4 regions of the Giesbergeria sinuosa genome follow, and region 2 is predicted to be linked to each of the others. Evidence: predicted binding sites of a transcription regulator. Region 2 holds the regulator's gene; each other region holds the start of a gene.
The links. The regulator sigma-54, encoded in region 2, starts transcription at its own class of promoters, with help from an activator protein. The targets are predictions, from matches to a motif close to TGGCANGNAANCTGCTTT.
Positions count from the first base shown of each region.

Region 1: ACFO6X_RS08265 (TorF family putative porin) is a predicted target of sigma-54. The motif match lies at 3,562-3,579, and genes of this name have one in related genera.
Region 3: hmpA (NO-inducible flavohemoprotein) is a predicted target of sigma-54. The motif match lies at 3,721-3,738, and genes of this name have one in related genera.
Region 4: ACFO6X_RS01175 (circularly permuted type 2 ATP-grasp protein) is a predicted target of sigma-54. The motif match lies at 2,510-2,527, and genes of this name have one in related genera.

Region 1 is NZ_JBHSHJ010000005.1:69,001-76,414, forward strand. It holds gene ACFO6X_RS08255 (GspE/PulE family protein) at 1-1,789, opposite strand, end outside; gene ACFO6X_RS08260 (YifB family Mg chelatase-like AAA ATPase) at 1,876-3,402, opposite strand; gene ACFO6X_RS08265 (TorF family putative porin) at 3,620-4,348, shown strand; gene glnK (P-II family nitrogen regulator) at 4,401-4,739, shown strand; gene ACFO6X_RS08275 (ammonium transporter) at 4,766-6,214, shown strand; gene ACFO6X_RS08280 (PhzF family phenazine biosynthesis protein) at 6,468-7,247, shown strand.
Region 2 is NZ_JBHSHJ010000016.1:37,353-44,766, reverse strand. It holds gene ACFO6X_RS15140 (acyl-CoA thioesterase) at 1-336, opposite strand, end outside; gene ACFO6X_RS15135 (methyl-accepting chemotaxis protein) at 521-2,371, shown strand; gene def (peptide deformylase) at 2,393-2,932, shown strand; gene ACFO6X_RS15125 (RNA polymerase factor sigma-54) at 2,947-4,533, opposite strand; gene lptB (LPS export ABC transporter ATP-binding protein) at 4,538-5,320, opposite strand; gene lptA (lipopolysaccharide transport periplasmic protein LptA) at 5,317-5,955, opposite strand; gene ACFO6X_RS15110 (thiol:disulfide interchange protein DsbA/DsbL) at 6,054-6,695, opposite strand; gene ACFO6X_RS15105 (SPOR domain-containing protein) at 6,751-7,414, opposite strand, start outside.
Region 3 is NZ_JBHSHJ010000001.1:563,098-570,511, reverse strand. It holds gene ACFO6X_RS02540 (Smr/MutS family protein) at 311-949, shown strand; gene ACFO6X_RS02535 (M48 family metalloprotease) at 959-2,041, opposite strand; gene norR (nitric oxide reductase transcriptional regulator NorR) at 2,038-3,627, opposite strand; gene hmpA (NO-inducible flavohemoprotein) at 3,791-4,969, shown strand; gene ACFO6X_RS02520 (LemA family protein) at 4,976-5,569, opposite strand; gene ACFO6X_RS02515 (S49 family peptidase) at 5,593-6,642, opposite strand; gene ACFO6X_RS02510 (HAD-IA family hydrolase) at 6,716-7,384, opposite strand; gene ACFO6X_RS02505 (RluA family pseudouridine synthase) at 7,381-7,414, opposite strand, start outside.
Region 4 is NZ_JBHSHJ010000001.1:272,001-279,414, forward strand. It holds gene ACFO6X_RS01165 (Tar ligand binding domain-containing protein) at 1-1,022, opposite strand, end outside; gene ACFO6X_RS01170 (HD-GYP domain-containing protein) at 1,066-2,208, opposite strand; gene ACFO6X_RS01175 (circularly permuted type 2 ATP-grasp protein) at 2,598-3,983, shown strand; gene ACFO6X_RS01180 (alpha-E domain-containing protein) at 3,985-4,953, shown strand; gene ACFO6X_RS01185 (transglutaminase family protein) at 4,997-5,824, shown strand; gene ACFO6X_RS01190 (proteasome-type protease) at 5,891-6,634, shown strand; gene ACFO6X_RS01195 (DUF3617 domain-containing protein) at 6,713-7,285, shown strand; gene ACFO6X_RS01200 (YggS family pyridoxal phosphate-dependent enzyme) at 7,314-7,414, opposite strand, start outside.

The DNA.
Region 1 (7,414 bases), on a different contig from region 2:
GATCGGGATTGGTGATTTCTACCGGGTCTTCAGCCGTCCAAATTTTGCGCTCGGGGGTGTTGAGGTGTTGCAACACCGAATGCAACGTCGTGGTCTTGCCAGAGCCTGTGGGGCCAACGCACAGCACCATGCCATAAGGACGCTCTACGGCCTCGGTCAATTGGCGGTGGTTGGCGGGTGACAGCCCCAAAGCAGAGAGGCTTACGGGCTTGGCCGATGACAACAAACGCAGCACCACATCTTCGGCACCGGCCTGGGTAGGAATGGTCGCTACCCGCAACTCCAAATGGTGACCGCTGGAAAACTTGTTGAAATTGATCTTGCCATCTTGGGGCTTGCGCCGCTCCGAGATGTCTAATTCGCACATGATCTTGATGCGGGCCACCAAGGCCGAACGGTAAGTGTGTGGCAACTCCATGTAAGGTGCCAGCACACCATCGCGCCGAAAGCGAATTCGTATCTTGCGCTTGCCGGGGTAGGTTTCGATGTGGATGTCCGAGACGCCCTGCTTTTGTGCATCGATGATCATGGTGTTGATCAGTCGCACCAGTGAGTTATCGGTCTGGGTGATCTGGGGCGCAACGTCTGCGGTGTCTTCCTCTTGGCTGCTGTCCAGCTCCAAAGAGGCACGCAATTCGCTGGCCGACACCGGTACAACCTGTTCTTGGGGCCGCCCCCCAGTCTGGCCCCCAGAAGTGTCTAACCCCGCATGCGCGTAGCTGGGCTGAATCAGTTCTGCCAGTTGAACCGCCCCGGCCAACGCGGCCAACACACGCGACTGGGTCAGGAACTCCAGTGCATCAATGGTGGAACGCAAGGAGGGGTCTTCTGCGGCAACCACCAGCAGTCCCGGACGTTGCAGCAATGGCAAGACATGCAAACGCTGGGCCATCGCAAACGGTACTTTTTTCAGCGCCTCGGCATGGATTTGGAACCGGGCCACATCCACGACCGGGTAGCCCATCTTGCGCACCAGTGCCATCTGCAAGTCTTCGCGCGAAATCTGACCGCTTTGCACCAGCATCTCGCCCAATGGGGCGCCACGCTCGGTTTTTTGCTTCTCCAGCACATCGGCCAACTGTTCTCTGGTCACCAGCCCCAGCGCCGTCAAGGCCTCACCAATGCGAACCACTGGCATACGGGCCTGCTGCTCCAGTGCCACCAAGAGTTGCTCGGGATCGACAATTGCATTGCCCGACAACGAGGAGGACAGGGAGGTTGGCTCCTCCTGTGCTGGGGTTGGTGCTGGCGGTGCAGAAGGTGCAGCAGCTACAGGTTCGGGCGTGGGGCTGGCCGCTTCTGGCACCGGCTCCAACCATTGCACCTTCTGATAGGCCTCGCGGGGGTAAAAAACACATTCCAGCGGCCCATTCCCCTCCAAAGGCTGAAACAAAAACAAGCCCATACCGTTTTCTACATGCCCCACGGTTTGGCCCTGCACCAAATCAGCATGGCGCAGAGTCAACAAGAAGCGACTGGGCCGGTCTATCGCTGGCGTGGCCGTGGTTGCTTGCAGCGTCTTGCTCAACCACAGGCGACGCACCATCGCAAAGCGCAGGGTCATGGTGGTGCGTGCTGGGGGCTGCTGCACCAGAAAAAACCGTCCGGCCTCATTGGCCGACACCAGCAACAGGCTGCGCACCTGCCCATTGATCGCCTCCATGTGGCAACTCAACCCTTCGGGGCTGGCTGGGGCATGGACATAGCCGCCACCGGGCGGCAAGGGCCAGTCAATGGCGACCACCTCAGTGGATACGGTTCCTGGTGGGGGAGAAGAGACAGGCGTCATGGTTCAAAAACACATCCAATCAGGCGATGAAAAAGCAGTATGCACAGGGGCGAGCCAAAGCACCACGGCAAAACTACCACGGCACATCAGTGGTGCATCCCGCGCCGGTACTGCATGGCTTCTGCCACATGACCGACTTGGGTATGCTGCGCCCCGGCCAAATCGGCAATGGTGCGGGCCACCCGCAGGGCACGGTGCATGGCCCGTGCCGACCAGCCCAACCGGGCGGCAGCCTGTTGCAGAAATTGGGCCGCCGCAGGCTCTAGCAGCAAATGTGTGTCTATCGCCTGCCCCTGCAATGCTTGGTTGGTACACCCCTGGCGTTGTACCGCCCGACCCCGCGCCTGCACCACGCGCGCCCGCACTGCGGCACTGGATTCGCCCGATGGCGTGCCCAAGAGGTCTTGTGCAGGCAATGTCGGCACTTCCACATGCAGATCAATACGATCGAGCAAAGGGCCACTGAGCTTGCCCTGATAACGGGCCACCTGATCTGGGGTGCAGCGGCAGGCGCGGTGGGCTGCCCCCAGATAACCGCAGGGGCAGGGGTTCATGGCTGCGACCAATTGAAAACGGGCGGGAAACTGCGCCCGCTGGGCTGCACGGGCAATCGTGATTTGTCCGCTCTCCAGCGGTTCGCGCAGCGCCTCTAGGGCCGTGCGCGAGAACTCGGGCAACTCATCCAGAAACAGAACCCCATGATCAGCCAGCGAGATCTCGCCTGGACGCGGTGGCGAGCCTCCGCCCACCAGTGCCACCGCACTGGCTGTGTGGTGTGGGCTGCAGGTGGGGCGCTGCCCCCAGCGTTCCAGCGCAAAGCGCCCCGCCAAACTGGCTACCGCAGCACTTTGCAAGGCTTCATCGACCGACATGGCGGGCAACACCCCCGCCAGACGCTGCGCCAGCATCGATTTGCCCGAGCCTGGCGGCCCCAACAGCAACAAACTGTGCCCCCCGGCAGCCGCAATTTCCAGCGCCCGGCGGGCACCCACCTGTCCTTTGACGTCGGCCAAATCTGCACCCACAGCCTCACCTTGTACAGGCTGGGCACCCATGCGTGCCCACCCCTCGCCCTCAGCAGGGGGCACGCTGCCCTGCGGCAAAAACTGTTGCACCACATCCAGCAAATGGCGCGCACGGTAGACCTGGGCATGGGGCACCAACGCCGCCTCCTCGGCGCTGCCCGGCGGCAATACCAGCCGCGCCTGCACCTGCCCGGTATGCAAAGCCAAACTGGTGGCCAATGCCCCCCGCACAGGCCGCAATTGGCCCGATAGCGACAACTCGCCCGCAAACTCATACCCTGCCAGCCGCGCAGCATCAATTTGGCCACTGGCAGCCAAGATGCCCAAAGCAATGGGCAAATCAAACCGCCCCGAATCTTTGGGCAAGTCTGCCGGGGCCAGATTGACCGTAATGCGCTTGTTGTGCGGAAACTCCAGCCCCGCATTCTGGAGCGCCGAACGCACACGCTCTCGGGCCTCTTTAACCTCCACATCTGCCAGCCCCACCAACGTGAAACTGGGCAGGCCATTGGCCAGATGCACCTCCACCGTCACAGGTGGAGCCTGCAAGCCCAACAGGGCACGACTTTGCACTAGCGCAAGACTCATTTGCTCATTCTCCCCAGACAGGTGCGGTAGGGCCAGATCTTGCCCCCCAACGGCAGCATCGGACTGCACCAAAAAAGTGCATCCATCTTGGCGTTGCCATATTGTCACTGCAACAGTGGCGGCTACTGCCCACCATCGCCCCTTGGAAGTCAGGCAAGTTGGCACGCTCTGTGCTTGGAGAGTACCGAACCATTCAACCATCCCCACTGGAGGAACCATGATTGCAGCATCCCTCAAAACCCTCGGCGTCGCTTTGGCCTGCGCGCTGCCCCTGCTGGCCAGCGCCCAAGTCACCGGCAACCTGAGCCTGACCACCAACTATAAGTTCCGTGGTCAAGATCAGGACGCCAGCCGCAGCAAAGCCGTCAAGCCTGCGCTGCAAGGTGGTTTTGACTATGCCTTTGGTGACACCGGCTGGTATGTCGGCAACTGGAACTCCAGCGTAGACTGGCTCAACGGCAACTCGCTGGAAGTGGACGTGTACGGCGGCTACAAGTTCAAGGCAGGTGATGTCGATATGGACGTAGGGGCGCTGGCCTATTTGTATCCGGGCAACAGCGTGGGCAACACCACCGAACTCTACGGTGCTGCCACTTTTGGCCCCGTCACCGCCAAATACTCGCACACCGTCTCTAAAGACTATTTCGGCTGGGCTGGTGCCAAAGGCTCTGGCAATCGGGGCCGCAACACTGGCTACCTGAACGTGGCCTTTGCCAAAGAAGTGATGCCCAGCGTCACCTTCAAGGCCTCGGTGGGCTTTACTCGCTTCTCCAGCGACATCAAAGATTTGGGCGTTCCCAACTATGTGGACTACAGCGTGGGTGGTGCCTATGACTTGGGCAGTGGCCTGTCGCTGGGTGCTGCTGTAGTGGGTGCCAACAAGAAAGCCTATTTTGGCGATGTCAACAAGGCCCGTCTGCTCGTCACTCTGACCAAGACGCTCTAACCCCATAACCCCCGTGGGCGCCCCGGCGCGCCCTTTTTCTGGAGAAAAACCGATGAAAATGGTGACTGCCATCATCAAGCCCTTCAAGCTCGACGAGGTGCGCGAGGCGCTCTCGGACATCGGCGTGCAAGGCATCACAGTGACCGAGGTCAAGGGCTTTGGCCGGCAAAAGGGCCACACCGAACTGTATCGGGGTGCCGAATACGTGGTCGACTTCCTGCCCAAGGTCAAGCTCGAAGCAGCCATTGCTGACGATCTGGTCGAGCGCACCATCGAGGCCATCGAGACCGCAGCCCGCACCGGCAAGATTGGCGACGGCAAGATTTTTGTCTCGCCCCTAGAGCAGGTGGTTCGTATCCGCACTGGCGAAACCGGCCCGGAAGCCCTCTAGGGCCACCCCCATAGCGAGAGATTGCCATGAAAAAACTACTTGCCTCCGTTTTGCTGGGTTTGGGTGTGCTGGTCAGTGCGCTGCCCGCTTCTGCCCAAACTGCGGCAGCCCCCGAGCCTGCGGCTGTGGTGGCTCCTGCTGCCACTGCCAGCGCCGAGCCAGCCGCTGCCGTAGCAGCTCCAGCAGCAGCCCCGGCTCCCGTGGCTGAAGCAGCTGCGGCCCCTGAGGCTGCAGCAGCCCCGGCCCCCACACTCAACTCTGGTGACACCGCCTGGATGCTCACCTCGACCCTGTTGGTCATTTTGATGATCATCCCAGGCTTGGCCCTGTTCTACGGCGGCTTGGGCCGCTCCAAGAACATGCTGTCGGTGCTAGTGCAAGTGTTTGTCATCTTCTCGATGATTACGGTGCTCTGGGCTGTGTATGGCTACACCTTGGCATTCACTGGCGATGGCCTATTCATTGGTGGATTGGACAAACTGTTCCTCAAGGGCATTGCCCCCGACACGCTCTCGGGCCTGTTGCCTACGATTCCTGAGTATGTGTTTGTAGCCTTCCAATCCACCTTTGCCGCTATCACCGTGGCTTTGATCGTGGGCTCGTTTGCCGAACGCATCAAATTCTCTGCAGTGCTGATTTTTGCAGTGCTGTGGTTCACCTTCAGCTACCTGCCTGTGGCACACATGGTCTGGGGCGGTGGTTTCTTGGCTAAAGATGGCGCGCTCGACTTTGCTGGTGGCACCGTGGTACACATCAACGCCGGTGTGGCCGGTCTGGTGGGCGCCTACATGGTGGGCAAGCGCATTGGCTACGGCAAAGAAGCCCTGACCCCCCATAGCCTGACCTTGACAATGGTGGGTGCCTCTCTGCTGTGGGTGGGTTGGTTTGGCTTTAACGCCGGTTCTGCCGGTGCTGCCAACGGTGCGGCCGGTCTGGCCTTTATCAACACCACCTTGGCCACAGGTGCCGCTACCCTGTCTTGGTTGGCAGTAGAAGCCCTGCACAAGGGCAAGGCTTCGATGCTGGGTGCCGCCTCGGGTGCTGTGGCTGGTCTGGTCTGCATTACACCGGCTGCTGGTTTTGTTGGCCCCATGGGCTCCATCGTGATGGGCCTGATTGTTGGCCCCATCTGCGTCTGGGGTGTGGGTGGTCTCAAGCGTCTGCTGCGTGTAGACGATGCCTTTGACGTCTTTGGCGTGCATGGCTTGGGCGGTATTGTGGGTGCCATTCTGACGGCAGTGTTTGCCTCGCAAAGTCTGGGCGGCACCGGCGGCCTGACCCCCGACACCTTCTCGATGGGCCATCAACTGTGGGTGCAGATTGAAGGCGTGCTGCTGACCATCGTCTGGTCTGGTGTGGTGTCGTTTGTCTCGTACAAGATCGCTGATGTGTTGGTGGGCCTGCGGGTATCGGAAGAAGCCGAACGCGAAGGTTTGGACATCACCTCCCACGGCGAGACGGCTTACACCCGGTAAGCCGCCCCTGCCCGGCTGTGGTGTCTGGTGGTGCCACAGCCGGGGCACTCCTTTTCTTTGCGACCAACTCCTCTGGCCTGTCATGGGCCATTTCACCCGCCCTTCAAGGCGGGTTTTTTTATGGCTGCTAGGCTAAACCGGCCTCAGATGGAAGTATGGTGCGAGCCAGCGTAGTAAGGGCACTGTGCACAAATGCGGCCTTGCACAGTGGCCGGTTACTCGGGCCTGGGGTTTCTTTCCACATCCACCGAATATGAAAATCAAACAATACCAAGTAGATGCGTTTGCAACCAAAGCATTTGAGGGAAACCCGGCGGCTGTGCTCCCACTGGATCACTGGCTGGACGATCATTTGCTCCAAGCCATTGCAGAAGAAAATAATTTATCTGAGACAGCTTTCTTCGTTCCCCATCACAAAGGATTTCATCTGCGTTGGTTTACTCCGGTGCAAGAAGTCAATCTTTGCGGTCATGCCACACTGGCCGCGGCCCATGTAATTTTCAACATTCTGGGCTACGCCCAATCCACCATTACCTTTCAAACACGCAGCGGTGAGCTGTTTGTAAAAAAGCACGGCGATCTTTTGCAGATGGATTTTCCTGCCTATCCGCCAGTTGCCTGCGATATTTCAGAAATTTTGGTTCAGGGTCTTGGCATACGCCCTATCGAAGTAAGGGCTGCCGACGATTATGTGGCTGTCTTTGAGACTGAAGAGGCCATTCGTGCCATCACCCCCAACCACGCTTTGCTGAGTCAACTTGGCTTGCGTGGCATCATCGTTACAGCCCCCGGTTCAGACGTAGATTTCGTCAGTCGTTTCTTCTGCCCCAAATTGGGCATTCCAGAAGATCCTGTTACAGGTTCTGCACATTGTGCGCTTGTACCCTATTGGGCCCACCGACTTGGCAAAAATAAACTGCGAGCAAAACAGATTTCCAAACGCGGTGGCCTCCTGATATGCGAAGCACTGAGCCATCGGGTGCTGTTGTCTGGCAATGCTATCACCTTCATGGAAGCAGAAATTTCTTTCTAAATACCACCATTCCCGCGCAAAGGCAAAATCCAACGAGACCATCGATTTATCTTTCAATCGGGTCTTGCTCATTTCTCAAAATTCAATTTTTTCTTCCAAAACAGGCAGTCCTATAATTTCGCCGATGCCACCAGACCATCACACCCCATACAAGCTGTTGTTTTCTG
Region 2 (7,414 bases):
GGCGACGGCACGGCCTTGGCTGGCTTCGGTGATACGAAACACCAAATCAAAGCCGTATTTGTTGAAATCTGCCGGGGCCATCTCGATGCGCAAGGTCTCGCCATACAGGGCTTCAGACTGGTATTGCACCACCACATCACCCACCACCAGCGCCAGCCCTTCGGCATCGCGGTCGGTATAGCCCAACGAAGTAAAAAAGCGGGTGCGGGCCTCGCCCACCAGCGCCAGCAACTGGGCGTTGTCCAAGTGCTGGCCGTGGTTGATATGGCCGATGTAAATGGGCAGTTCGGTAGAAAAAGTGAACTGCGATGGCAGTTCAAAAACAACGCGGGCCATGTGACGCCACTCCTGAGCAAAAACAAAGCGCGATGGTCGCACAACGCAGCCACTCTCTGCTAAGCCATGCGCTTTAGCTCAGAATTCACCAAGCAGCAAACACCTATTGATTTCTGACGTTCTGTCACCGATAACACGGTCTCTTACTTCTTCTCGCATCACTCATACCCGTCCAGAGGCTTCTATGCTCCATACCCTACGAGTCCGACTGATCGGGATTTGCGTTGCCATTACCGTGGCGGCACTGTTTGCATTGGCTTTGGCCACTTTTGTTGTCGTGCGCAACAACACCCTTGACGCAATGGACGAGCGCATGGGCCAGTTGACACGCAACCATGCCAATGAATTGACCGAATGGGTCAAAGAGAAACAACGCATCACCAGCGCCCTCAAACTGGCGGTGGGCAAACCAGAGCCAGTGCCCTTATTGGAGGCCGCCAAGCAAGCAGGTGCCTTTGATGATGCCTATTTTGTCTATGCCGACAACCGGGCCATCTTTACGCACCCCATGCCAGAGGGCTATAGCGGCACGGGCCGCCCGTGGTATCAACAGGCAGTCCAGGTGGGCGGGCCAGCCCTGACCCCCGCCTATGTGGATGTCAGTACGGGCAAGCTCACCATCAGTTTTGTCGAGCCGGTAGGCCCACGAGGCCAACCCATTGCGGTGGTCGGCACCGATATGCACTTGGACACCATTGCACAAAAAGTCAGCGCCATCCGCCCCATGTCGCAAAGCTTTGCCTTCTTGGTGGATGGTGAGGGCAAGTTCTTGGCCCATGCCAAAGCAGAATACGCCCTCAAACCCATCTCTACCATTGCGCCCCAACTGGACATGACACTGCTGCGCCAATTGGCCGACCAAGGCGGTCGCGCTGGCATGGCCATCGATGGCACCGACCGACTGCTCTATGCAGCCAAAGTCGAGGGCACCCCTTGGTTGCTGGCGGTCGCCATTGACCGCGCACAAGCCACTGCCAGCGTGCGCAACCTGCTGCAGGTGGCTGCCAGCATCACCCTGCTCTGTATCGTGGTCGCGGTGGTGCTGGTGTCCATCGCAGTGAGCCACCAATTGCGCCGACTGGCCGTAGTGCGCGATGCACTGGCCGATATCGCCTCAGGAGAAGGTGATCTAACACGCCGCCTCGACACCCAAGGCAACGACGAACTGACGCACATTGCCCAAGCCTTCAACGACTTTGTCGGCAAAATTGCTGGGGTCTTGGTGCGCATCCGCCAATCCTCCGAGTCGGTGCGCCAAGCCACCCGAGAAATTGCCAGCGGCAACCAAGACCTGTCCTCCCGCACCGAACAGCAAGCCTCCTCACTGGGGCAGACCGCTGCGGCCATGGAGGAGCTCACCGCCACCGTACTGCAAAACGCCGAGAATGCCCGCCAGGCCAATCTGCTGGCCACCGAAACCTCGCAGGTAGCCACCCGTGGCGGCACAGTGGTGGGGCAGGTGGTGCAAACGATGGGGGGCATAGAAAACTCTGCCCGCAAGATTGTGGACATCATTGGCGTAATCGATGCCATCGCTTTCCAAACCAACATCTTGGCATTGAATGCCGCCGTGGAAGCAGCCCGGGCTGGCGAGCAAGGCCGGGGCTTTGCCGTAGTGGCTTCTGAAGTGCGCACTTTGGCCCAACGCAGCGCCACAGCGGCCAAAGAAATCAAGGCACTGATTGATGACTCCGTTACCCAAGTCAATGCGGGCAGTCAGTTGGTGCGTGATGCAGGCACCACCATTGAACAAGTGGTAGACAGCGTGCGCCGCATGACCACCCTCGTCGCCGAAATCAGCCACGCCAGCCAAGAACAAAGCAGCGGCATTGCTGCCATTGGTACCTCTATCAACCAGATGGACCAAGGCACACAACAAAATGCGGCCTTGGTAGAACAAGCCACAGCGGCAGCCCACGCCCTGCAACAGCAAGCCACACAATTGGCCGATGTGGTGGCAGAGTTCAAGCTCGATCACCAGCACGCCACAACACCCGCAGCACGGGCTGCACGCCCTGCAGCCTTGCTACGCTAACAGCCCATACCGGCATCGACCATGACCATCCACACCATCTTGAAAATGGGCGACCCGCGCCTGTGGCGCACGGCCCAGCCTGTTACGGCCTTCAACACCCCAGTGCTGCACCAGTTGGTAACGGACTTGCACGACACCATGCAGGCGGCCAATGGTGCCGGGTTGGCAGCGCCACAAATTGGCGTCCATTTGCAGGTGGTGGTCTTTGGCTCGCACTTGCCCAATCCGCGTTACCCAGATCGCCCCTTGGTGCCCCCCACTGTGTTGATCAACCCCGTGATTACCCCGCTGGATGCCGCCCAAGCCGAGGACTGGGAGGGCTGCCTGTCGGTGCCAGGGCTGCGGGGCCGGGTGCCCCGCTGGAGCCGCATCCGTTACACCGGCATGGACGTGCTGGGCCAGCCCATAGAGCGCATCGCCGAAGGCTTTCACGCCAGAGTGGTGCAACATGAGTGTGACCACCTGATAGGCACCCTGTATCCGCAACGGATGTCTGATTTGCGCCAGCTCGGCTTTACCGAAGTGCTGTTTCCCGAACTGCAGGCCGACGCCAACGATTAACCCCCACCGCCTCGCTACAGCGTTTTGCGCAGCGTGGCCGTGGGGATTTTTAATCCTTCACGGTATTTAGCCACCGTGCGACGGGCACACTCAATGCCCTGCTCTTTGAGCATTTCAGCCAATTGGTTGTCCGACAAGGGCTTGGCGGGGTTCTCGGCAGCAATAAACTGCTTGATCAACGCGCGCACAGCCGTGCTGGAGGCATTGCCACCACTGTCAGTGCCCAAGCCCGAGCCAAAAAAGTATTTCAGCTCGTAAGTACCCTGGGGGGTAGCCATGTATTTGGCTGTGATCACCCGCGAGATTGTGGACTCGTGCAGGCCCAGCTCGTCGGCAATGTCGCGCAGCACCAGCGGACGCATGGCCAACTCGCCATGCACAAAGAAATTCTTTTGGCGCTCCACAATGGCTTGTGACACCCGCAAGATAGTGTCAAACCGCTGCTGAATGTTTTTGATAAACCAGCGGGCCTCTTGTAAACGCTGTTGCAAAGCCTGATGGCCTTCGTCTTGGCGACGGCCACGCAAGGCACCCGCATAAATGTCGTGGATGCGCAGGCGTGGCATCACTTCGGGGTTGAGTTGCACACTGAACTGGTGCCCCGCCTGACCATGCCCCATGCGGCGCACCAGCACGTCTGGGATGATGGCGTTGCGCTCTACCGAGATAAAGGGCCGCCCCGGACGCGGCTCCAGCCGGGCAATCAAGGCCATTGCTGCACGGGTTTGCTCCTCGGTGGCCCCACAGGTTTGGGCCAAGCGGCGCACATCGCGGCGGGCCAGCCCTTCCAGCGGCTGCTGGCAAATGCGCAGCGCCAATGCAATGGTCTCAGGCGGGATGGCAGGCGCAGGATGTGCGGCCAATGCTGCCAGTTGCAGTGTCAAGCATTCAGCCAAGTGGCGAGCCCCCACACCAGTTGGCTCCAGCGTTTGCAGCAAGTGCAAGGCCACCGTGAAATGGTGCAGCAGCTCCTCTATGTCATCGCTGTGCTCTTCACCCGCCAACCCTTGAGCCAAAGATTCCAGCGAATCCTCCAGATAACCGTCTTCGTTGAGTGATTCGATCAGAAAATACAGTGCGGCTTTATCCTCTGGAGACAAGCGCAAACCCACCGTTTGTCGGTGCAAGAATGCCGCCAGTGATTCATGACCATGTGCCAAATCTGTGGCACTGACATCCATTTCTTCGTCAGTGCCACGGCTGCAGGCCGGGGCATCGCCACCCCATTCACTATCGTCCGGGGCCATGTCCACACTGCCATCGCCCTCCCAGTCCAGCACTTCGGTGCTGCTGCTGTCACTGTTGCCCTGCTCTGCCTCTGTCAATGTGGCCTGACTGCTGTCTGCACTGCTGGTGCTGCTCACAGGGGCTGCCCAGTCGGCATATGGCTCCTCTGGCGGGGGCGTGTCGGCCTGCGCCAAACCAAACTCCTCGCGCGAGGCTTCGTCGGGGTTGCGCTCCAAAAAGGGGTTGTCCGCCAGCATCTGCTCGACTTCCTGGCCCAACTCCAACGTCGAGAGCCGCAACAGCCGAATAGACTGCTGCAACTGCGGCGTCAGGGTCAGGTGCTGCGATACACGCAGAGACAGGCCAGGTTTCATCGGCTCACATACGGAAATGTTCGCCCAGGTACACCCGACGCACCTCGGCGTTGTTGACAATCTCGGAAGGCGTCCCCTGTGCCAACACCCGACCATCACTGATGATGCAGGCGTGGTCACAAATGCCCAGCGTTTCGCGCACGTTGTGGTCGGTAATGAGCACGCCAATGCCGCGCGCTTTCAAAAAACCGATGATGCGCTGAATTTCAATCACGGCAATCGGGTCGATGCCTGCAAAAGGCTCATCCAACAGGATAAAACGCGGCTGCGTGGCCAAGGCACGGGCAATCTCGACCCGGCGCCGCTCGCCGCCAGACAATGCAAGCGCAGGAGAGTCTCGCAGATGGTCGACACGCAGCTCTTCCAACAAAGACTGCAAACGCTGCTCAACTTCGGCCTTGCTCAAAGACTGACCCGCGGCATTTTGTTGCAACTCCAGTACGGCACGCACGTTTTCTTGTACCGTGAGTTTGCGAAAGATAGACGCTTCCTGCGGTAGGTAAGACAACCCCAGACGTGAACGCTTATGGATAGGCATACGCACCACCGACTGCCCATCAATGCGAATATCACCCCCATCGCTGGGCAACAAACCAACGATCATATAAAACGAAGTGGTCTTGCCTGCACCATTGGGGCCCAGCAGACCGACTACCTCGCCTTTTTGCACAACCAGCGATACGTCCTTGACCACCTGGCGGCTGCCATAAGACTTGGCTAAATGCAGCACCTCCAATCGGCTATCCGTAGCTGCCTCGGTGGTGGCATGCGCGGGTGCGGCACTCATGGCTTGTCAGTACCCAGTGCAGAACTGGGGCGCAAAGGCAGAGCAGAAGCAGGTGCCACAGGAGAGGCCGGAGCTGTAGTCGCCTTTGGAGCCAGTATGGCACGCACACGTCCGCCCGACGTTGCTGACGCCCCCTCAGGGCTGCGCTGCTGACCATCCACACTGAACACATCCGTCAGGTTGTTGTAAACGATCACCGCCCCCGTGAGTTCATCTTGTAACTTGGCCCCTTGGTAACGGCGCAACTCGGCACGGCGCAATAGGCGCACGGTGTCGTTGTGGCCGTTGTATTCAATGCGTTCGCCTTCGCCCTCGACAAATTCTTCAGGGGCGCCGGGTGCGGTATCACGCTTTTGTCGGAAGAACGCCCGTTGGCCTGCTGCCGCCGTGACGGTACCAGACTGATAACCATCGGCATCTTGGCGCACTTCCAGACGCTCACCCCGCAGCACGATGGTACCTTTGGTCAGAACCACACGGCCCGTAAACACGCTGGTTTGCTGCAATTCGTCATGGCGCAGGGCATCGGCCTCAATGTTCATGGGCTGATGGCGGTCGGCCTTTTCAGCGTGCGCCAGCGTGAACGGGGCAGCAGCCAAACAGGCGAGCAGGGGGAGCGTGAAGAGGCGGTTCATCAAAAAAGGCACGAATCTTGCGGCGATTGTAGCGATGCCTGCCAGCCACAAAAAAGCCCGCCAAAGCGGGCCGTGGTTGCAGACGAAAGGGGGATGGCTCAACCCTTGACCGTTGTCAGGTGGTTGACCACCTGCAACATGGCTTGCAAGCCACCGGCCATCGTGCCATCGGTGTAGTAGCGGCCTGCCACCCCCATAGATGGCGTGCCTTCAACCCCATAGGCTTCTTGCAATTGCGTGGCGCGGCGCACTTGGTTAGCCACGCTGAAGGACTGGTACATCTCTTTGAATTTGGCCATGTCCAATTCGGGCTGCTTGGCAGCCCAGGCCATGATGTCGTCGTCCTTGGCCAGCTTCTGCTTTTCCACATGAATGGCGCGAAACGCACGGGCATGCAGAGCCTCGACTTTGCCCAGGCCTTCCAAGGTGTAATACAACTTTTGCGCTGGCACAAAGCTGGCATTGAAGGCCACCGGCACGCGGCGCACCACCAAATTGGCTGGCGCTGCCTTGATCCAGTTATGAAACATGGGTTCAAAGGTGTGGCAATGACCGCAGCTGTACCAGAAGAACTCCAACACCTCCACCTTGCCTGCAGGTACATCAGAAGCCACTGGTTTGGCCAGTTTGTTGTAATCCTTGCCTTCTTTGGGCGCAGCCCCCTGCGCTTGGGCCGACAGCGGCAGCAAAGGTGCAGCCAGCGCCAGGGCAGCAGTCAGGGAAAAATCACGGCGTTTCATCAAAAGGTACTCCTTATTGCGGTGGAGGGTCTGAGCAGTATCTGCCTACAAAAGTTCAGCGTTGCACACGCACCAAGGCCGAATCCACGCCAGCACCATCCAATTTTTCTTTGAGCTGCTCTGCATCACCACGTTTGCCAAATGGGCCCACCCGTACGCGAAACACCGTGCGGCCATTCTGTTCACGCTCACTGACGCGAGCCTCCCAGCCCATCATGGCCAGCTTGGCGCGCTGTGCTTCTGCATCAGTTTGGCTGCCAAATGCCCCTGTCTGGAGGAAGTAGGTAAAAGCGTCATCTGCCGTGCTGGTGGCGTTGGCCGTGGCGTTGGCTCTGCTCTTGGCCAAGTCGCCCAACGGGTCGGCACTGGCACTGGTGTTGGCCTTGGCATCGGGCTTAGCCTCGGCCTTACTGTCGGCTTTAGTCTCGGGCTTGGGGGCCGTCTTGGAATCGGCTGCCCCCTCAGGGGTGGGCTTAGACTCGGTCGCACTGGGTTTGGCCACAGGCTCGGCGGCCGATGGCGGTGCCACCACAGGCGCAGACTCCACCACGGCTGGACGGGCCGGATTCTTGCCGTAAAGTGGGGCGTTTGGATCCCAGTCTTTATTTTTCTCATTTTCGGCGGCGTCTTGTTCAGTGCCCCGAACCGCGCCTTTGTTCAAAAAAGGCACCGGCACTTTGGTGACATAGACGGCCACCGCAAAAGCGGCCCCCAGACCC
Region 3 (7,414 bases), on a different contig from region 2:
GAGCCGCAACGACCCAGGCACCTTGCGCTCGGCACTGGCGCACGCCCTAGAGGCTGTGCGCCAGCCCCCAGCCCAGCCTACACCCCCCACAGCACCAGCGGCCCCCCCTGCGCCCCGCCCTGCCAGGGCAGCCCGCCGTGCCCTAACCCATACGGCCACCTTGTTGGCACGGTCAGTGCGCCCGTCAGGCGCTGGCACGTCCAATGTGCGCGTGGCAGCATCCACCTCTGCACGGCCTCCACGCAACAAGCGCGCCCCAGCACCACGCCCAGCCAGCACACGCCTTGATGGCCTGCACGAACTGGGCCAAGTGGCACAGCAATGGCGCGAGGCCCAAGCCCAAACGCAAGCCGAGGCACAAAAGCGCCGCGAAGCCGCTGCCCGCCAAGAGGCCGAACGCCAGTGGTTCAGCCGGGCTGTGGGGCCAGTCACACCACTGCACCAGCGCAACCACGTTCACCTCCAACAGCCCCCCCCCGAACCACTGCCGCTGCAACTGTGGCTAGATGAGGAACGCGTGCTGCAAGAGTCGATCAGTGACGACTTGGATGTCAGCACCCTGCTCGATACCGATGACCAGCTCAGTTTTCGCCGCCCAGGCATTGGTGTCGAGATCACGCGCCGCCTGCGCGCAGGGCATTGGAGCATTCAGCGCCAGCTAGATTTGCATGGCCTGCGCACCGACGAGGCCCGCGAGGCGCTGGGTGAATTCATACGCCAAGCACACCGCAATGGCTTGCGCTGCCTGCGTGTCATCCACGGCAAAGGTCTAGGCTCCCCAGGCAAAAGCCCGGTGCTCAAAGGCCGGGTACAAGGCTGGTTGGTACAAAAAAAAGAAGTGCTGGCCTTTGTCCAAGCACGCCCAGTGCAGGGGGGGGCTGGCGCTTTGTTGGTGCTGCTGGTGCCAGCAGGGCATGCCCAAACTGCCTCTGCAAATGAAAGCCCGTAGACCCACCAGCTACAGGTAGCGCGCAAACGGATCGACCTGTGCCGCCAGAGAGTCGGGGCCAGGTTGCAGCACTGGCTTGGGCGGCTGGGGGTCGGGGGGCATCTCGACACGTACCAGTGGCAGCGGTGGCATGGGACGGCCATAAATGCGCTGTACACGTTCGAGCAACGGTGGATGGCTATCCAACCAACGCGCCCACACCCCGCCACCGGCCACATCGACCAGCAGCATAGGCTGCACGCTAGGATGCTCTAAACCGGTACGACCATGCCGATTGGCTTGGGCCGCTTGCCGCTGTGCCAGCACCTTGCGCAGCACACCGCCCAAGCCTTGCTGGCTGCGCGTCCACTGCACCGCACGGGCATCGGCCAAATATTCACGCTGGCGCGACACCGCAGCTTGAAGCGCCTGCCCCACCAACCAGCCCAACCAACCTACTGCCATGATGGCACTGCCAAACAGGGGGGCCAGCCCGCCACGCTCACGCAGGGTGTCGCCAAAATGGTGTACCAGCTCCAGCCCAAACACCATACCCGCCAAGCGCATCTTCAGGCGGGTGTCCCCCTCATGCAAGTGAGACAGCTCATGGGCCACCATGCCTTGCAGTTCCTCACGGTTGAGGTAGTCCAACGCGCCTTGGGTGACGGCCACCACCGCATCAGACTGATCCCACCCCGCGGCAAAGGCATTGATGGCAGGGGTACGCGCCAGCACCATCACCTGCGGCACTGGCATGTGGGCAGCAATGCACAGCTCTTGCACCACATTGCACAGGCGCTGCTCGGCATAGGAGCTGCCGGGCCGGGCCTCGCGTGCGCCCACCCGCAGCGCCAACTTGACGCCACCTGCACGCAAGTTGGCGGTTTCTAGCCACCAGCCACCCAGAATAAAAAACAGCGTCATGCCCATATTCACCGCCATAAATCCTGCCGGGTAAGGCCAATGCACCGGCAACAAGGCATTCAGCAACCACCACGCCAACACCAAGGCACCATGCACCCCTGCCACCAACAGCAGCACGGCCACGGCAAAGGCCAGCAGCAGGCGGCGGGTTTCGGTGCGGGCATTTTCTTGGTGGTTCCAGAACTTCATGCGTTGGCGCTCCTGTTTTGTGCTAGGCCCAGCCGCTTAGCCAATCTAGCCAAATTGGCCCGATCCATGCGCAACTCACGCGCTGCTGCGGCCCAATGGTAACCATGCCGCTCCAAACAATCCTGCACCCATTGGCGCTCAAAGGCATCTACAGCGGCACGCAAACCCAGCCCCTGTGGTGCAGAGATCACCGACGGCCCTTGGACATGGGCCGATGGCACCGACCCTGTGGACGGCCCCCACTCCGGCAAGCCCAAATCCGTGGCCGTGAGCGTCAAAATGCGTGGGCGGGGCCGGTGGCGGCCCAGCGCCTTGAGCACGCTGCGCCCAATCAAATGCTCCAGCTCACGCACATTGCCAGGCCAATCGTAGGCCAGCAATGCGGCCTGGGCCTCACGGTCTAGCCGCAGGCTGCCCAGCCCTAAGCGGGTACGGTTCTCTTCCAGAAAAAAGCCACTGAGCATCAGCACATCGCGCCCGCGCTCGCGCAGTGCGGGCACTGGCAACGGATAGACACTGAGGCGGTGGTAAATGTCGGCGCGCATGCGTCCGGCACGCACCTCGGCCACCAAATCGCGGTTGGTCGCCACAATCAACCGCACATCCACATGGTGCTCCCTGTCCGAACCCAGGCGCTGCAACTGCCCACTTTGCAACACCCGCAACAGCTTGGCCTGCACCGGCAAGGGCAACTCGCCCACCTCATCCAAAAACAAAGTGCCGCCATCGGCCAACTCAAACTTGCCTTGGCGCTCTTGCACCGCCCCAGTAAACGCACCACGCACATGACCAAATAGTTCGCTCTCTACCAGCGTATCGGGCAGGGCGGCACAATTGACGCTCACCAAAGGCCGATCTGCCCGACCAGAACGGGCGTGCAGCGCCCGAGCCACCAGCTCTTTGCCCACGCCCGTTTCACCGCTGATCAGCACCGTCAAATCGCTGGGGCCCACCAGATCAATCTCTTGCAGCAACTGCTGCAAGGCTGGGCTGTGCCCCATCAATTGATGTGCAGAACCACTGCTGGCAGCCAAACGGTAAGACTCGGCACGCAGGTGCTCGTTCTCCACCCGAGCTGCCAGCCGGTTAATGCGCATGGCTGCCGCCACCGTGGCAGCGGCCAGATCACTGAAAGCCTGCAAGGCCGCCAAATGGGCAGGCGTGAACTGGCCTGGCACCAAGGCATCCAAAGTCAGCAAACCCCACGGTTGGCCTTCTACCGCCAACGCACAACCCATGCAGTCGTGAACTTCCAAGTGCCCACTCACCCCTTCGATCAGGCCATCATAGGGATCGGGCAAGGTGCTCCCCAATGGAAAGTGGGTGGGCAGACCAGCCTGTAACAGTGCCTGCAAGCGGGGGTGGGCACTGACCCGAAAGCGCCGCCCCAGCGCATCGCTGCTCAGGCCATCCATGGCCAAAGGCACCAACCATTCGCCCTCCAGCCGCAACAAAGCCACGGCATCGCACGGAAACAGCGCCCGCACCGCTTGCAACAAACGGCGATAGCGTTCGCGCTCGGGCAATTCTTGGGACAAATCGGCCACCAAAGGAACCAAGGCAGCCAGCAGGGTAGATGTAGTCATATTGACTATTTTGCAGTCTTTATGACTTTTATATTTTTGCGGTCATTAAGACAACATTCTTATGAAGTCCTTGTTTTTAAAAGAAATTTGGGTTGGCACAGATGCTGCGTAGGCACAACAGGCCCTGTTTGCCTTTCTGATATTTTTTCCTCTGGAGACCTCTATGCTCACCGAAGCCCAACGCGCCATTGTCAAAGCCACCGTTCCGTTGCTCGAAACCGGCGGCGAAACCCTGACCAAGCACTTCTACGGCATCATGCTCAATGAGTACCCCGAAGTGCGCCCCCTGTTCAACCAAGCGCACCAAGCCAGCGGCGACCAGCCCCGCGCCTTAGCCAACAGCGTGTTGATGTATGCGCGCCATATCGACCACCTCGAAAAGCTGGGCAACCTGCCCGCGCAAATCGTCCACAAACATGTCGCTCTGCAAGTGCTGCCCGAGCAGTACCCCATCGTGGGCACCTGCCTGCTGCGTGCTATTCGCGAGGTGCTGGGTGCAGACATTGCCACCGACGAGGTGCTGGCCGCTTGGGGAGCCGCTTACCAGCAACTGGCCGACCTGTTGATTGGTGCCGAAGAACAGGTGTATGCCGCCAATGCCGCTCTTGAAGGCGGCTGGCGCGGGGTGCGGCGCTTTCGGGTGGCACGCAAAGTGGCCGAGAGTGCCGAAATCACCTCGTTCTATTTGCAACCCGAAGACGGTGGCCCTGTGCTGCGCTACCAGCCCGGCCAATATATTGGCCTGCGTTTGGTGGTGGATGGCAAAGAGCAGCGGCGCAACTATTCGCTTTCGAGCATTGCCGATGGGCAAGGCCTGCGCATCAGCATCAAGCGAGAAGCGGGCGGCGTGGCCTCCAACTACCTGCATGACCAAGTGCCCGAGGGTGGCGTGCTCGAAGTGTTCCCGCCTGCTGGCCCGTTCACACTACAAGCCAGCGATAAGCCCTTGGTGCTGATCAGTGGTGGTGTGGGCATTACCCCCACACTGGCCATGCTGCAAGCGGCCTTGCCCAGCGGACGGCCCGTGCACTTTATCCACTGCGCCCGCAACCGTGCGGTGCATGCCTTCCGCGACACCGTGGATGCCTTGGCAGCACAGCACCCACAATTGCAACGCTTTTACAGCTACGACCAAGCCACCGAGGCCGATGGTGCCGATGCCGTGGGCTACCTGACCCCCGAGCAATTGGCACAATGGCTGCCCGAAAACCGTGATGTGGATGCTTACTTCCTTGGCCCCAAACCATTTATGGCCTTGGTCAAACGCAGTTTGGCTGCCTTGGGTGTGCCAGAAAGCCAAACCCACTACGAGTTTTTTGGCCCAGCTGCTGCGCTGGCCTAACCCGGCTCAGAACTGCACGCGCGGCGCTTGGCGCTCCGCCTCAGACTGGGTGGACTGGAGCATGGCTGCCGGGGGCAACCCCGTCAGCCGTGCCACCAGCAGGGCTGGAAATTGCGTGGCCAGATTATTAAAGTCCAGCACCTGATCGTTGTAGGCTTGGCGGGCAAAGCCGATGCGGTTTTCGGTGCTGGTGAGCTCTTCACTCAACGATGCCATGGTGGCATCGGCTTTGAGCTCGGGGTAGTTTTCGGCCACTACCATCAGGCGGCCCAAGCTAGCGCCTAAAGCCCCCTCTGCCACGGCCAGCGCACCAATGGCCGCCGCATCCGTAGGCTGGCTGCGTGCCGTCTTGGCGGCGCCTTGTGCTTGGCCCCGCGCTTGAATAACGGCCTCGAGCGTAGCGGCCTCATGTTGCAGATAACCCCGTGCTACCTCCACCAAATTGGGTACCAGATCGTGTCGACGCTTGAGTTGCACATCAATCTGACCAAAGGCATTGGCAATGCGGTTGTGCAGTTTGACCAGCCGGTTGTAGACCCCAATAGCCCACCACGCTACCGCCACCAAAACCACCAGTTGCATCCAGGTCGTCCATTCCATGGCGAGGCTCCTGCAAAGGCTGTTTAACGCAACTGAGGCACCGCCGTCTGCGTGTGCAGCGCCTGTGCCATACCCAAACCCACCGCTACACCAAAACGCTTGGCCAATCGCTCGGCCACATTCTCGTGGCGGGTGTAATTGATCAACTCCTCGGCCTTGACGACCTCACGGGCCACATAGTCCACACTGCCCAAGCGATCTGCCAAGCCCATGTCAATCGCCTGTGCGCCCGTCCAGAACAAACCGCTGAAGGTCTCGTCGGTGGGCTTGAGCCGGTCGCCACGCCCAGCGCGCACCACAGCAATAAACTGCTGGTGGATATGGTCTAGCATGGTCTGTGCATAAGCCCGCTGCTGCTCTGACTGTGGGCTAAACGGATCTAAAAACCCCTTGTTCTCACCCGCTGTGAGCAAGCGGCGCTCCACTCCCAGTTTGTCCATCGTGCCAGTAAAACCAAAGCCATCCATCAGCACCCCAATACTGCCCACAATGCTGGCCTTGTCTACATAAATGTCATCGGCCGCCGCTGCAATATAGTAGGCTGCCGAAGCACAGGTCTCCTCCACGACCGCATAGATGGGTTTGCGGTGCTTGGCTTTCAGGCGCATGATTTCATCGTTGATCATGCCTGCCTGCACTGGGCTGCCACCGGGCGAGTTGATCAGCAATACCAGCGCCTTAGAGCCGTCATCTTCCAAAGCACTGCGCATGGCCGCCACAATGTTTTCGGCACTGGCGTCCACGCCCGCCGCAATTTCGCCTTTAATGGCGACCACTGCGGTGTGCGGTTTGCTCTTTTGCGTAGAGGCAGCCATCTCCTGCGACATGGCCAACCAAATCAAAAAGGCAAAAAAGGCCAACCACCCCAGGCGTGTTAACGTACGCCAGCGCCGAGCGGCACGCTGCTCGGCCAAAGTGCCCAGCACCAGTTTTTCCAACACATCACGCTCCCAACCCGGCGTCTTGGGAGCCTGCGTGGCACTCGCATCAGGTGCCTGCTGCTGAGCCCAGAGATCTGGAGCAGGCCGATGGGGTTCTGGAGCGGATGGGTGAGGCGGGTGCGGTTCAGTCATGGCTAAATAAAAAGGCTATCGGCGGAACGTGGTATGCAGTATGCCAGCGGCACAAGCAAGGTACATACCGTCTTTAGCCATTCGCGCGCAACCAGTCGTGCAGCCCCTGCACTGTATGGGCCACTTCCAGCGGACGCAGTGGCGCAAAGGTCTTGGGGTCGTGGGCACCATAGGCTACCCCCACACTGGCACAGCCTGCATTGAGCGCCATTTGCAAATCGTGTGTGGTGTCACCAATCATCAGCACCCGCTCAGGCGGCACATCAAATTCGGCCATCAATTCCTGCAACATCAGGGGATGGGGCTTGCCCGCTGTTTCATCAGCGGTGCGTGAGCCATCAAACACCCCGCGCAGTGCGGCGCTTTGCAGTGCATCGTTCAAGCCTCGGCGGCTCTTGCCCGTGGCCACTGTGAGCAAATGGCCCCGCGCACGCAAATCATCCAGCAGCGGCAAGATACCCTCAAACAGGCTCAACTCATCTTGTAACCGCACATAGTGGTAGCGGTAACGGTTGCTCAACTCGGGGTATTTTTCTGGCGGCACATCCGGGGCAGCGTGGGCCAATGCAGGCATCAGCGCCATGCCAATCACATAAGCGGCGGCCTCTTGGCTAGGCACCACGCCCCCCACATCGCGCACAGCCTCCTGAATACAGCGCACGATGATCTGGGTGGAATCAAACAAAGTGCCATCCCAATCAAAAGCGATCAGGTCAAAACGGCGGGAGCGGGTCAGGGTCATGATGGCTGTGGTGCAAAAGAAAGCAACTCG
Region 4 (7,414 bases), on a different contig from region 2:
CCGCGCTTGGTGGTGTCTACCAGCTTGCTGTGGGCGCGCTCGGACAGGTAGCTCAAGAGGGTAGAGGCGTGGGCATTGGCCGTGTCGTACAGGGGATTGACTTGGTTAAAAAACACCCGCTGCGCTTGCAGGTAGTCTTCGGCCTCAATAGCTTGGTTGGCTTGTAAAAGCCCTTCGTTGACATAGCGATTGCGGGCTTGGATGTAGGCATTGGCCAGTTGCTGTTCTTTGCTATCACGGACTTGGCCGATATAGTGGGCCCAGAGCTGGTCAATTTCTTGCCGGTTGGTGGCAATCACCTGCACATGGTGGTTGCCTGCACCATGATTGAGCACCACGTCCGAGTGGGCACCAAACTTAAAGTTGAGGGCCAGTGCCAGTTGGGAGCGGTTGTCGGCCATCAAGAATTTCATGCGCTGAATGGCTTGCACCGGCACCATTTCTTGGTGGTAGAGGGCTTGGATGTCGGCCTTAGACAGGTTCAGGCCCGTGATACCTAAAATGCCTCCCCCAATCATCAGCAGGGTGACAAACGCAATCCACAGCGGGATGCCGTTCTTGATCGAGAGGTGCTTTTTCCAGCCCGGCGACACATCCTCTTTCAGCGTGTCGGGCCTGTTCTTGGCGCTTTCGTAAGCCGCTTCAGCGCCAGCCACATCCTCGCGCGAGGGGCAACTGCGCACCGACATATAGCCGGTGATCTCGCCGTTTTTCTTGATGGGTACGATGCGGGCATCGACCCAATAGTGGTCGCCGTTTTTGCAACGGTTCTTGACGATGCCGCGCCAAGGCAGGCCACGCTTCAAGGTTTTCCACATGATCTCAAAGGCCACCGGCGGCATATCTGGGTGTCGGATCAGATTGTGGTTTTTGCCGATCAGCTCTTCCTCAGAAAAGCCACTGACCTCAACAAAATCTTGGTTCGCAAAGGTGATGATGCCCTTGGTATTGGTCTTGGTGACCATGTTTTTGTCGGCAGAGAACCGTTGTTCCTGTCCGGTGACCGGTAGATTCATTTTCATGGCGATTCTCTTCGGGCTTCAATGGCGTAGATGTGGGCCAACTTCATTCGGCCCAGACTTGCCGGATGCAGACAGCGGCTGTCTGGCAGTGGGAAAACGGCACCAAACCAACGATTTCACACCCCGGCTGGGACGTGTCGCGGCGGGCGGGGGTAGACAAAATCATGCCGGTCTTGCCATAGACGCTGTAAACAATGGTGGCATCGGATTTGACGGTGGGGCTTTTGACCACCGCCACTTCCCCCGACTTGAGTTTGACGAGGGTGCCCGGTGATAACAGGCCTACCTTTGAGATCAGGATGCGGGCGATTTCTTCATCGACCTCCGAATCCTTTTTGAGATAAATCTCTTTCAGGGCATTTTGTGGAAAGTGGGCCTGGGCCCGGTAAGGCCGCATTTTGGTCATGGCGCTATAGCGATCAGACACTGCCAGTATTCTGGCGCCCAGGCTGATCTCATCGCCCTGAAGACCCGCCGGGTAGCCTTTGCCGTCCAGGTATTCGTGGTGGTTGCGCACCGTGGCGAGCCAGAGTGGATCGCTAACGCCTGCTTGTTCGAGCAGCTGGGCGCTTTGCTGGGGATGCTGGCGCATCTGCATTAGCAGATCGTCGGGCAGATAGCCCGCATGTTTATCCAGTTCTGCCTGCAACGGTATTTGTCCCAGATCGCGGGTCAGGGCAGCACACACCAACGACAGCCGTTGTGTGGCGTCCAATCCCTTGCCCTGCGCGATCAATTCGGTCAGGACGGCCCCCATCATCTGGTGAACCACGATATACGGGGTATGTGTATCTACAGAGGGGGCGGCCAGCGCGCTGTCAATGCTCTTGCGGCAGATGTTTTGTACGGCTTGGGCAATTTTGCCAATGCGTGCGCTCACATCTATTTGCTCGGGGCTTTTGAGCGTGGTGCCCAACACATGCTTGAGGTTGAGTAGCAGTCCGCTCAGGTGCTCAAAGGGCGGGGGGTCTTCGTGGACTGGCGCTGGCTGTGGCTCATTGGGGGCGTAGGGCCGCAGGTCGGTTTCTGTCTCGTCGTATTGGGCGCCACGCACCAGCAAACGCGATATTTGGTCGGGCATGTGAATGACCGAGCCACGGCGAAAAAGCAAAGTACCGCCATCGCTGTAAATGGAGAACCCAATAGGTTTGCCAAGAACGATATCGCTATGCACTATCTTTTTCACCGCTGCGCCTTTGCTTCCTCAACCCAACACAGCCTTGCTGTGGCAAAAAAAATCGCTGGCGCACGGAGCGTCTGCGATCAATAGATCGCAGCGTGCATCAAAAAATGGGCTGGTGTGGCCTGGGGCAGTGTCCCCCTTTGATGTTGGTCAAAATTTTGACAAATGTTAGGCCGTGTTTGCCCAGACTGTAGGCGGTGCCTTGCAGGGGGACGCACCACGGTGGCCCAGTCTGTAGCGTGCTCATTATCGTGAGAGAAGCACCACCCACCCCAAAATACCGGCCAATGCCTGCTGACTGGGCAGGCACGCTCCTTGCATGCTGCCAGCGTCTAGCCGATGGAGTCACCATGCACGCCCTGACCTTGCCCCCTGTGGGCCATTACGATGAGATGCTGTTGCCCAGCGGTGCTATCCGTGCGCACTACCAAACCTTTGCCCATTGGCTCCATGCACAGACACCCCAAGCACTGGGCAAAAAGCGTGTGGAGGCCGATTTGCTGTTCCACCGCGTGGGCATCACTTTTGCGGTGCATGGTGATGAGGCTGGGGCCGAACGTCTGATTCCGTTTGACACCGTGCCACACATCGTACCTGTGGATGAATGGCAGATGTTGGAGGCGGGGTTGCGTCAGCGGGTGACGGCGCTCAATCGCTTTTTGTCGGACATCTACCACAACCACGACATTGTGCGTGCTGGGTTGATTCCGGCCGAGCAGGTGTTTGCCAATGCGCAGTACCAGCCTGCTATGCAGGGGGTGGATCTGCCCAATGGCATTTATGCCCATGTCAGTGGGATAGACCTGATTCGCCATGCCGATGGGCACTATTACGTTCTTGAAGACAACCTGCGCGTACCCAGTGGCGTGAGCTACATGCTGGAAAACCGCAAGATGATGATGCGGCTGTTTCCGGAGTTGTTTGCCCACTATGCGGTAGCGCCGGTGGCCCACTATCCGGCCCTGTTGCTCGATACCTTGCACCAAGCCACCACGCAGGCCCAGCCCACGGTGGTGGTGCTAACGCCAGGGGTGGGCAATTCCGCCTATTTTGAGCATGTTTTTCTGGCCCAGCAAATGGGGGTGGAACTGGTGGAGGGACAAGACCTGTTCGTGAAAAACGATTACCTCTACATGCACACCACGGTGGGCCCCCAGCGGGTAGATGTGATCTATCGCCGCATGGACGATGTGTTTTTGGATCCGTTGGCTTTCAAGGCCGATTCAGTGCTGGGGGTGCCGGGGCTGCTGTCGGTGTACAAGCAGGGCAATGTGGTTCTGGCCAACGCGATTGGCACCGGGGTAGCGGACGACAAGTCTATCTATCCCTATGTGCCAGAGATGATTCGCTTTTATTTGGGTGAGGAACCGATTTTGCACAACGTGCCTACTTGGCAGTGCCGCAAGAGTGACGATCTGGCCTATGTGCTGGACCATCTGGCCGAGCTGGTGGTCAAGGAGGTGCATGGTGCCGGGGGGTATGGAATGCTGATCGGGCCAGCTTCCACGGTGGCCGAGGTGGCAGATTTTCGCCAGCGCGTGATGGCCCATCCGGGCAACTACATCGCCCAGCCCACCCTGTGCCTGTCCAGTTGTCCTACGTTTGTTGATAGCGGCATTGCACCACGCCACATAGATTTGCGCCCCTTTGTGCTCAGTGGCCGGGAGGTACGCATGGTCGCTGGTGGCCTGACGCGCGTGGCTTTAAAACAAGGCTCGCTGGTAGTCAATTCGTCCCAGGGTGGTGGCACCAAGGACACCTGGATTCTGGAGGCCTGAGATGCTCTCGCGTACCGCTGCCCAATTGTTCTGGATGAGCCGCTACTTGGAGCGTGCCGAAAACCTGGTGCGTATGCTGGATGTTACCCATTCGCTGTCGCTGCTGCCCCAGTCGCGTGGTGCCATGACCGAGTTTGCGGCGCCGCTGGCCGTGACGGGCACGTTGGAGCCTTATATTGCCCAGCGGCGCCAGTTTGAGGCGCAAGACTTGTTCAGCTTTATGGCCTTGGAGTTGGACAACCCCGCCTCGGTGCTGTCGTGTCTGAAGCAGGCCCGTGAGAATGCCTATGCAGTGCGGGGCCGTATCACCTCGGAAATGTGGGAGGCCATCAATGCCAGCTGGCTCGAAGCGCGTGACATGTCGCAGCGTGGCATTACGGACGTATCGGCCTTTTTTGACTGGGTTAAAGAGCGTTCGCACCTGTTTCGCGGGGCTACCTATGGCACCTTGCAACGCAACGATGCCTATTGCTTTATCCGTTTGGGCACGTTCATCGAGCGGGCCGACAACACGGCCCGTTTGTTGGATGTGAAATCCCAGCTCATTGAGCCTGCAGTGGCCGATTTGGCCCCGGTGGCTATGCCGCAAGAGAGTGCGCCCGACTTTTATTCGTGGAGCGCCTTGCTGCGCTCGCTATCAGCCTTTGAGGCCTACCACGAGGTTTACCGGGGTGCCTTGGATGGACGCTGCGTGACGGAGTTGCTGATCTTGCGCCCCGATGTGCCGCGCAGCCTGCGAGCCTGTTGTGATGAGATTCGCACCATCTTGCCCCAGATTGAGTGCTTGCCCGGCGCAGGCGATGCGGGGCGTGGTGTCAAGTTGTTGGCTGGGCGCTTGGCCTTGCAGTTGGAGTATGGCACTGTGGATGAGATTTTGGAGTTGGGTGCCCACCGCTGGCTGACAGAGTTTCTGGCGCAGTCTGCCCGGTTGGGCAAGGCCATTACCCGCGCCTATTTGCAAGCCCATTGATGCGCTTGGGTTGTGAATTTTCTGGATGCTCCAAGGAGACACCATGCACCTGCTGATCACCCATGAGACTGTGTACCGTTATGACCGTTTGGTGGAGCGTAGCACCCAGTACCTGCGCCTGACGCCGCGCTCTGAACACGGCCTGAAGGTGCTGTCTTGGCAGTTGACGCTGCCCGTCTTGGCCTCCTGCTGCCAAGATGCCTATGGCAACACCACGCATGTGCTGACACTGGATAAACCCGTGCAGGAAATCCGCCTCTTGGTCAGTGGTGAAGTGCAAACCCCTGACAGCCCTCCAGCGCCTTGTCTGGAGGACAGGCTCCCTCCAGAGGTGTTTTTGCGCAGTTCCACGCTCACCAACGCCGATACTGCTTTGCGTGACTTTGCCTTGGGCTATGCCCTTGCATTGCGCGCCGATCCCTTGGATGGTTTGTGGCAGCTGATGCGGGCCTTGGGGCGGGCCATGCACTACATGCCCGGCAGCACCGAGGTGGCTGTGCCCGTTGCACAGGCTTTTGCCCAAGGTTTAGGGGGATGTCAGAACCACGCGCAGGTGTTGAGCAGCTGTGTGCGGCTATTGGGCTTGCCTGCCCGTTATGTCAGTGGTTATTTGGTGGGGGATGCCACCCAGGTGGCCAGTCATGCTTGGGCGGAGGTGCGTTTACCCCAAGGTTGGCTGGGCTTTGACGTCTCCAACCAGTGTTTGGTGGATGGGCGCTACGTACGTTTGGCTATTGGGGTGGACTATGCCGATGCCTGCCCTGTGCGCGGTATGCGCGTGGGCGGTGGGCAGGAGCAACTCCATGCGGCAGTACAAATCAATGTGTGTGATGGGCCATTGGCCGACCAGCCGTTTGCGCAACAGCAGTAACCACCCAGGTTTTTGCCCTGATTTTTTGTTACTTCGTAGATCACTTTTACTTTTTGTCGGATACCTATGACTTACTGTGTTGCCATGCGACTCGATGCTGGTTTGTTGTTTGCTTCGGATTCACGCACCAATGCGGGCGTGGATCACATCGCTACTTTCCGCAAGATGACGATTTTTGAAGTGCCCGGTGAGCGGTTGATCACGTTGCTGAGTGCCGGTAATTTAGCCACCACCCAAAGCGTGGTGAGTTTGTTGCGCCAACGCCTAGAACACAAAGCTGTGGAGGAGGGCGCGCACCTGTTCAATCGTCAGTCTATGTACGATGTGGCCGAGTTGGTGGGCCGCACCGTCAAAGAGATTGTGGCGCGCGATGCCAATGCCCAGACGGTAAGCCAAGGCATTGATTTTGGCGGCAATTTTCTGGTGGGGGGACAGATTCGGGGGGAGGAGCCACGCCTGTTTCATGTGTATCCACAGGGCAACTTTATTGAGGCTGGAGAAGACACACCATACTTCCAGATTGGTGAGTCCAAGTATGGCAAACCCATCATTGACCGGGTGGTGCGCCACAACACCTCACTCAAAGAGGCGGCCAAATGTACGCTCATCTCCTTTGACTCCACCATCCGCAGCAACCTGTCGGTCGGTTTGCCCATCGATATGTTGCTGTATCGCACAGACTCTTTTGCGCCGGCAGTGCCGCACCGCATCACGGCCGACGATCCCTACTTCACCAAGCTGAGCCGGGGCTGGGGTGGGGGGCTGCGCCGCACCTTTGCCCGCCTGCCAGATGAGGATTGGTTTCGCTGACGCAGCCCGTGGTTTGCTTGTCGCTCACCGCTGGTGCTGCCAGAATGGGTGCCTCTATAGGCAACAGGATCTACTGTCATGACACCATCGTGGCGCAATGCCCTCCCATTGGCTAGCTTTTGCATGGTGCTGGCAGGCACAGCACAGGCGCAAAATTTACAACCCGGCCTGTGGGAGATGAACACCCGTGCCGCTCCAGGGGATGCGGGCATGGGCCAAGCGTTGGCCCAGATGCAGCAGCAAATGGCCCAGATGCCGCCAGAGCAGCGCAAGCAAATGCAGGCCATGTTGGCCCAACAGGGTATGGCCGTGGATGTGGGCAGTGGGGGTATTCGGAGCCAAATTTGTATTACCCCTGCAATGGCCCGTGATGACCATGTGGTGCCCCCGCAGCAGGGTGACTGCAAGACTTCCACGCCACAGCGTGCTGGCAACACTGTCACTGTGCGTTATGAGTGCCGTCAGCCAGTCATGAAGGGCCAAAGCACCATCACCATCAGCAGCAGCAAAGCCTACAGCGTGCATTCTGAGAACGTGGTGCAGCAAGGGGGCAAACACATCTCCACGGCGATGGACGTTGATGCACGCTGGCTGGCCAGCGATTGTGGTGGCTTGGGGGCCATCCCTGCCACTCCCAAAGCCACGCGCTGATAAGGGATGTGCGGGACGTGCTGCGGCATCAGGCTGCCGGGTAATGCCGCTCGCCAAAAATGCCGCTGCCCACACGCACCAAGGTGCTACCGGCCAGAATGGCTGCTTCCAGATCGGCGGTCATGCCCA